Regions from separate parts of the Brevibacillus sp. NRRL NRS-603 genome, predicted to be linked through region 1. Evidence: riboswitches for the same ligand, from Rfam matches in the RefSeq annotation. Region 1 holds a riboswitch; each other region holds the start of a gene.
What was found. A riboswitch is a leader RNA that binds a small molecule or an ion and turns the genes downstream of it on or off. The one in region 1 is predicted to bind cyclic di-AMP.
Positions count from the first base shown of each region.

Region 2: it holds a riboswitch for cyclic di-AMP, as region 1 does, so the genes downstream of both, C7R94_RS03060 (C40 family peptidase) here and C7R94_RS00435 (quaternary amine ABC transporter ATP-binding protein) in region 1, are expected to answer to the same signal.
Region 3: it holds a riboswitch for cyclic di-AMP, as region 1 does, so the genes downstream of both, C7R94_RS09355 (CAP domain-containing protein) here and C7R94_RS00435 (quaternary amine ABC transporter ATP-binding protein) in region 1, are expected to answer to the same signal.

Region 1 covers NZ_PXZN01000002.1:28,405-30,604, reverse strand. The annotation lists gene C7R94_RS00440 (ABC transporter permease) at 1-233, opposite strand, end outside; gene C7R94_RS00435 (quaternary amine ABC transporter ATP-binding protein) at 217-1,443, opposite strand; cyclic di-AMP (ydaO/yuaA leader) riboswitch at 1,837-1,983, opposite strand.
Region 2 covers NZ_PXZN01000007.1:42,358-44,557, reverse strand. The annotation lists gene C7R94_RS03070 (PspA/IM30 family protein) at 1-35, opposite strand, end outside; gene C7R94_RS03065 (LiaF transmembrane domain-containing protein) at 100-504, opposite strand; cyclic di-AMP (ydaO/yuaA leader) riboswitch at 823-962, shown strand; gene C7R94_RS03060 (C40 family peptidase) at 967-1,488, shown strand; partial or broken gene C7R94_RS30935 (response regulator transcription factor) at 1,703-2,200, shown strand, end outside.
Region 3 covers NZ_PXZN01000012.1:466,662-468,861, reverse strand. The annotation lists gene C7R94_RS09355 (CAP domain-containing protein) at 20-751, opposite strand; cyclic di-AMP (ydaO/yuaA leader) riboswitch at 759-914, opposite strand; gene C7R94_RS09350 (rhodanese-like domain-containing protein) at 999-1,343, opposite strand; gene C7R94_RS09345 (cold-shock protein) at 1,769-1,972, shown strand; gene C7R94_RS09340 (hypothetical protein) at 2,142-2,200, opposite strand, start outside.

The DNA.
Region 1 (2,200 bases):
AGTCCGATAACCGTAAAGACCATTGACGCTCTCCCTGCAAAAACCCACGCAGCGGCCCCTAGCAGCAAGATGAGAATCAACGAAGGTATCTCCGCCAAAACCGTGGAACAGTAAGTCACCATCGTGGAAATGACGATAGCCACTGGATCAAACAATACCCCTTTGTACTGTCCCAGCACCTCCACGAACCCTTCCATCCAACCGCCAATCGGTAGCTTAGGCACGGCGTCCATTACTCATCACCTCTGCTCTCTGGTGCTCTTGGACATTGACTTTGCCTACCAGCCCGCCTAGCACCGCTCCTTTTACGATGACACCCAACAAACGCTGCTGCTCGCCCACTACAGCAATCGGGACGTGCAGGTCTGCCATCATCGGGAACAAACTGTGCAGACGTGCGTCAGGTGGAATGGTAGGGAGGTCAGTTTTCATGATCTTCTCCAGCGAATCTCCCGTACCGATCGCGAGTGAAACGTCATACGCCGTAATCAAGCCGAGCAGTGTGCGCTTTTTGTCCACGACGTACAAGCTGGACACACCGTTATCCATCATGAGTTGCAGCGCCACTCGCGCTCCTTTGTCAGGCGTGATTGCTTCTGCCCGTTTCATCACATTTTCAGCAACGAGAACCCTGGACAGGTCAGCATCCTCTACGAACTTCCGCACGAATTCATCCGCTGGGTCTGCCATGATTTCTTCCGGGCGGCCGATCTGAATGATCTGTCCGTCTTTCATAAAGGCAATCCGATCTCCCAGCCGCAACGCCTCGTGCAAGTCATGCGTAATGAACAGGATCGTCTTTTTCATTGTCATCTGAAGCTCCAGCAGCTCATCCTGCATATCTTTTCGAATGAGCGGGTCCAGTGCACTGAACGCTTCGTCCATCAAGAGAATATCTGGATTATTAGCCAACGCCCGCGCCAATCCGACCCGCTGGCGCATCCCTCCGCTCAATTGATCCGGGTACGCATTTTCCCACTCGGTTAATCCAACGAGCGCGAGCGCTTCCCGTGCTTTTTCTTGCCGGAGCCCGGGTGGAACCTGTTGAATCTCCAATCCAAACTCGACGTTTTCTCGTACCGTCCGCTGCGGAAACAGGGCGAAATTTTGGAAAACCATCCCGAGCTTCTTCCTCCGTGCCTCGCGTAAAGCTGCCGCCTTCATGTCCACGATCTCTTCCCCATCGATCTCGATGCTTCCGCTCGTTGGGTCAATTAGTCGATTACACATTCGAATTAAGGTTGATTTGCCACTGCCGGACAGGCCCATGATGACGAAGATTTCACCTTCTTTGACTTCAAAGCTGACCTGATTGACCCCGATGGACTGGCCGGTTTGCTTGTAAATTTGTTCTTTTGTTCGTCCTTCTGCCAGCAGCTTCAAGGCCAGCTCGGGGTGCTTCCCGAACACTTTTGTCAGTTGATGGACTTTCATTTTGGACATGGTATCCCTCATCTTTCGTTTTTTCGTAAATGAAAAAAGCCCGCGAAATTTCCACACTCCAGCAAAACCAAGCATGCACGCTTGATTTTTACTCGTGTTGAAAATCCGCAGGCCTACGTAATACCTGGCGTCCATTTTCAGGACTCCCTGTACTCTGTCTTCCTGATTTTGATTGTCAGCAGTTTATGTCGTACCGACTGCCTCCCAGCGATCCACACTATTTCCTTCACGTCTGTATCGCATAAGCTGCTCATCGGTATTTCCATAAAAAATAGGCCGATCCATTCTTTTTCTCCAGAACAAAGGTCCCAAAGAAAAAGCCTGCATCGGCCTATCACACGCCCGCAAGGACCCCCCTTGTTGCGCATTATATGCCTAGACTTTATCCATCCATGACCTTCCCTGCTTTGGCCGACGAGGTTAGCTGACGGGTAGGATGGCAGAGAAGACATTTCCTCATCCCTCCTGATCACTCAGGATTAACCCCAAAAGATTGGTTCCCCCGCTTCCGAGAATCTCGGAACTAGGCCGTATGTGTTTTGCTGCTTATTTGATTGTGATTTTGATTTTGATTATACGCTCACTTCCAGTTATTGTGAACGTTTGTTTAGCACGGTTTTAACCGAATGACAGCTTTCTTTATGAGTCGGATTAGATTAGCTGTTAGTTGCTCACTCGATCAAGATATTAGTGCCTAATACTCGCTGTTGTGGTGGGGAGGAAACAGGAGAAAACGCTCAGATTCTTGGAACCCCTG
Region 2 (2,200 bases), on a different contig from region 1:
ACTGTCAGGTCACGCAAACGTTTAAAGATACTCATTATTTTTTCCTCCTCATCATATCACATCATATTGTTCATCCAAAAGACTCTTGCGACATAGGCGTTACTGTGGGCGTCTTCTTACATTTCTCTCCCAAGTGTCCAGCGTATCTTCCTTTAATACTTTTTGGGCCCATTCACGCTCCCAAGCAGGTGGCGCTTGTTTAGGTTCTTGGCTGGGACGCAGTAAGCGATATCCCAGATAAATCACCCCAATGGCCAGAAGCGCGTGAAACAGTAGGTCAAGCTTGCCAATCAACATCAGGAACCCGAACAGGAAGACTAGGATTCCCCAAAAACGTGAACCGGTTTGTCCCATGATCTTTTTGGCACCGTATATCATGATCACACCGGGAATGATGAACCCGAGCAAGTCTCCGATATCGATACCCACCAGATCTAGAAGAACCAACCCACCGACTAGCAGCAGAACCAGCCCGAGTAGAACTTTGCCAGACCGTTCGCTCATTACTCGCTTACCTCCATTCGTTTTGCATGTGGTGCTTGTGGAACGTTATGCCCTTATTGTAGCCCTCGGTATAGGCTTCCCATAACGGGCGTGCGGTTGGTTTTTCCCTCCGTCCCTGGACGGAGACAATTTCCTGCCCTAATCGGACGAGCTGTCCCGTAAGGCAGAACCAGCCCGGGTCGAAAAGCGGCTTGCACTGTCGAACGAAAACGTTACAGCATTTGACGGTATTTATGTGACGAATATGTGAACGAACAGATAAAAAGAAGGAAAAACAGGACTGAAGTAGAATCTTCGTAAGAGTGCGTGTAAAAAAACATCGAAAAATAGCCGAATTCCGCTTGGCGGAAACGGGGGAACCACGTTTTTGGGGTGAATGGTTGCTACTCCTAGCAGCCTAGGGCGTCCTTTCGACCGAACCCTTCAGCTAACCTCGTAGGCTCACGAAGGGAGCAGTTTCTTTTGCGCAAGGTCGTTTTATCTTTATTTATGGCTGGATTGCTTGCTATGGGGGCAGGCGCTGCACAGGCTGCTGAGGAGAATTCTCTCCATGAAGTAGTCAGCGACTTGTACGGTACCCCTTACAAATCTTCCGGCTCGTCCAAAAAGGGCTTTGACTGCTCCGGTTTCACGCGCTACGTATTTGATGCGTTAGGTGTAGACCTGCCTCACAATTCTGCTTCCCAGTACGAATTAGGTACAGAGGTAGCCAGAAAAGATTTGCAGCCAGGCGATCTCGTATTCTTCAATACGAACGGCCGCAGCATTTCTCACGTGGGTATCTACATTGGAGACGGCACATTCGTGCACTCGGAATCTGGTCGTGGAGTCGTCAACACCAAGTTGAACGATCCATACTACTGGAGCAAGCGGTATGTAGGCGCCAAGCGTCTCAGCGTTCCTGTTCTAGCGAAAGCAGAAACTCCGAAAAAGGAAAAAGCGGTGCAAGCTGCATCGTTGCCGGAAAAACCAGCTCAAAAATAGTCATTCGGCAAAATAATAAGAGCCAGGGACACTACGTCTCTGGCTTTTTCTGACGAAATTTAGTACCTGGTCTAAAGAGGTACCCTCACATATTAGAACAACTTAATAACTTACGGGGTTTCTTCCCCTGATCAGGTGAAAGCATGTTATGATAGACAAGACCCATTCTTTGAATGGTATTCCTTATTAATAGAAGTAACTGGGGGTTGTTCCGGTGAAAGATCACATTTTAATTGTCGATGACAATCTGGAGATTATTGAACTGCTAGAAGACATTTTGGAGAACGAGGGCTTCACCGTTTCCTCCGCAGAGAGCGGAGAAGATGCACTCTCGCTGCTCAGCCGAGGAGAGCGTCCCAACCTGATCCTTTTGGATATTATGATGCCCAACATGAGTGGCTACGAGCTCTGCTCCCAAATTCGCCGTGAGTGGGATTTACCTATACTGTTTCTCAGTGCAAAAGGAAAAGCGGTAGATAAGGTAGTCGGCTTCGAAATCGGCGCAGACGATTACATCACGAAGCCCTTTGATACAGAAGAGCTGCTCGCTCGCATTCGTGCCCACCTTCGTCGCTATGAGCGCATTCGCAAGCATACCGAAGAGCAGCCTGAGAAGGAAACAGCTTCTTCTCCGATTACAGTTTTGAAATTCAAGGACCTGGAAATTCATAAAGAAACGTATTCCGTTTATGTATGTAATCAAAAAATTGAG
Region 3 (2,200 bases), on a different contig from region 1:
CGTTTATCAGGCGGTATGTTTACCCGATAAATTCTTGTACCCAGTAGCCATTTGTGAAGCCTACACCAATTTTTGTGAACGCAGGGTTCATAATGTTTTGGCGGTGGCCTTCACTGTTCATCCATTGCTGCATGACTTCTTGTGGACTCTGTTGACCCATGGCGATATTCTCACCTGCAGTCGAGTACTGAATGCCATACTGCTTCATCATGTCAAATGGGGAACCGTACGTTGGGCTGTTGTGGTCAAAATAGTTGTTAGCAGACATATCTTGTGCTTTTGCCAACGCTACTTTGGACAGTGCTGCATCCATTTGAACAGGCTTGAGACCTGCTTTTGCACGTTCTTGGTTTACTAAATCCGCGACTTGTTGCGCAAAGTCACCAGCTTTTGCTTGATCCGCTTGATTTACTGGAGCAACAGGCTGAGTGAAGTTATTGCTAGGTTGCGCTGGTGCAGCTTGAACTGGTGCTGGTTGAACCGGAGTTGGTTGTACCGGCTTTGCAGGTTGCATCGGTGTCATTGGCTGTTGTATTGGCATTGGTTGTCCAGGGGCAAAGCCTTGGTTTTGTTGATAGAAGTTCCAAAATGGTTGGGAATTTGGAGCTTTTTGGAATTGTGGCATATAATATTGGAATTGTCCGCTAGGAACAGGGCAATTAGAAGCAGCCGAAGCAGAAGAAGCAAACCCTGTCAAAGCCAAGCCCAGACCAAGAGTCATCGCGATTGTAACAGAACCAAAACGTTTCATTAAACAAATCTCTCCTTTTTTTTGCCTACGAGGTTAGTTGTCGGATTCGGATTGAGGAAACAACCCTACGCCAGTCGGCGATTCACCCCAATGTGGAATAGCTCATCCACAAAAAAGTCCCCCGCACTTCCTTTTCACGAGGAAGTCTCGGCTTATTTCGTTTGGCATGAACAACGATATCAGACAATCCCAATCGAAATAAAGGAGTAATATATGGCAAACAGCTAGAAGCGTTGATAAATTAGGCTCATTTCGTTTCGCTTGATTGTTCCTTCCAGGCGGTTAAGCCGCCTTCCAATGCATTTGCATGAAAACCATGCTCACGAAGCAGAGCGGCAGCTTTTTGAGCTTTGTTACCTGTTGTACATAAGGTAACGATCTGTACATTTTGCGCGAGCTTTTCGGTTTCTTCATCGAGTGGTTTGTCCTGTTCTTTCATTAGAAGATAGGGGACGTTTCGCGCCGATCCGTTTTCGTGAACAAGGCTGCCGGAAATAAATTTTTCAGCGTCACGCACGTCCAATAATAGTACAGGCACTCTTTTTTCAAGCATGTCGGATAATTGAATGGTTGTTAACGTATGATTTTGCAATGTAATCCCTCCCAATCCTATTGTAACAGAGTACCGCCTCGTCCAGAATAAGGATGAACGGTTGCTTTTATTGGACAACCATGGTAGAATGAGGTTGCTACTTGAAAAATTGATACCTATCATTCATCGAGGTGTATGCTGATGGATAACATTTTTGAATCCCCGATTCACACTGGCGCGGTCATCGGAGCCGCAAGGATGGAAGAGAGGAAGGGCTTTCATTGTTTTAGGTTTTCAAAAGGTTTAGTTTTTTATTTTGCAGTTCCGTCCTATGACATTCATTTATTTGCCGAGTAGGTAAAATTCACATATCATGAAGGCGTATCATAGCACATGATCTGGTATTTCTTCATGATATGTGAGCTTTATTTGCTTCGGTAAATATGACTAGCATATTCAAATTGAATTTTTGGAGGTTTTTTTAAATGCAAACGAACGGAACAGTAAAATGGTTTAACGCAGAAAAAGGTTTCGGTTTCATTCAAGTAGAAGGCGGAGACGATGTATTCGTACACTTCAGCGCAATTCAAGGTGACGGTTTCAAAACTTTGGACGAAGGTCAAAAAGTTCAATTCAACATCGTTCAAGGCAACCGTGGCCCACAAGCTGAGAACGTAGTAAAACTGTAAGTCTCCTTTTAAAAGAAACTGTCCTTTCAGGGGCAGTTTCTTTTTTGTCAGAGGACGTTGAAGCAAAAAGGCGTTGGGATCGTTCCCGGCGCCTTTTCCTGCATGCGAATCAATAAAAAAGGAACTATGGCGTCCCACCATAATTCCTCATTTTCATTCTGCAAAATAGTTAAATACAAGTTTCGATTTCGACAGTTTGGAATTGACTGTCAAGAACGGAAAGGCCGG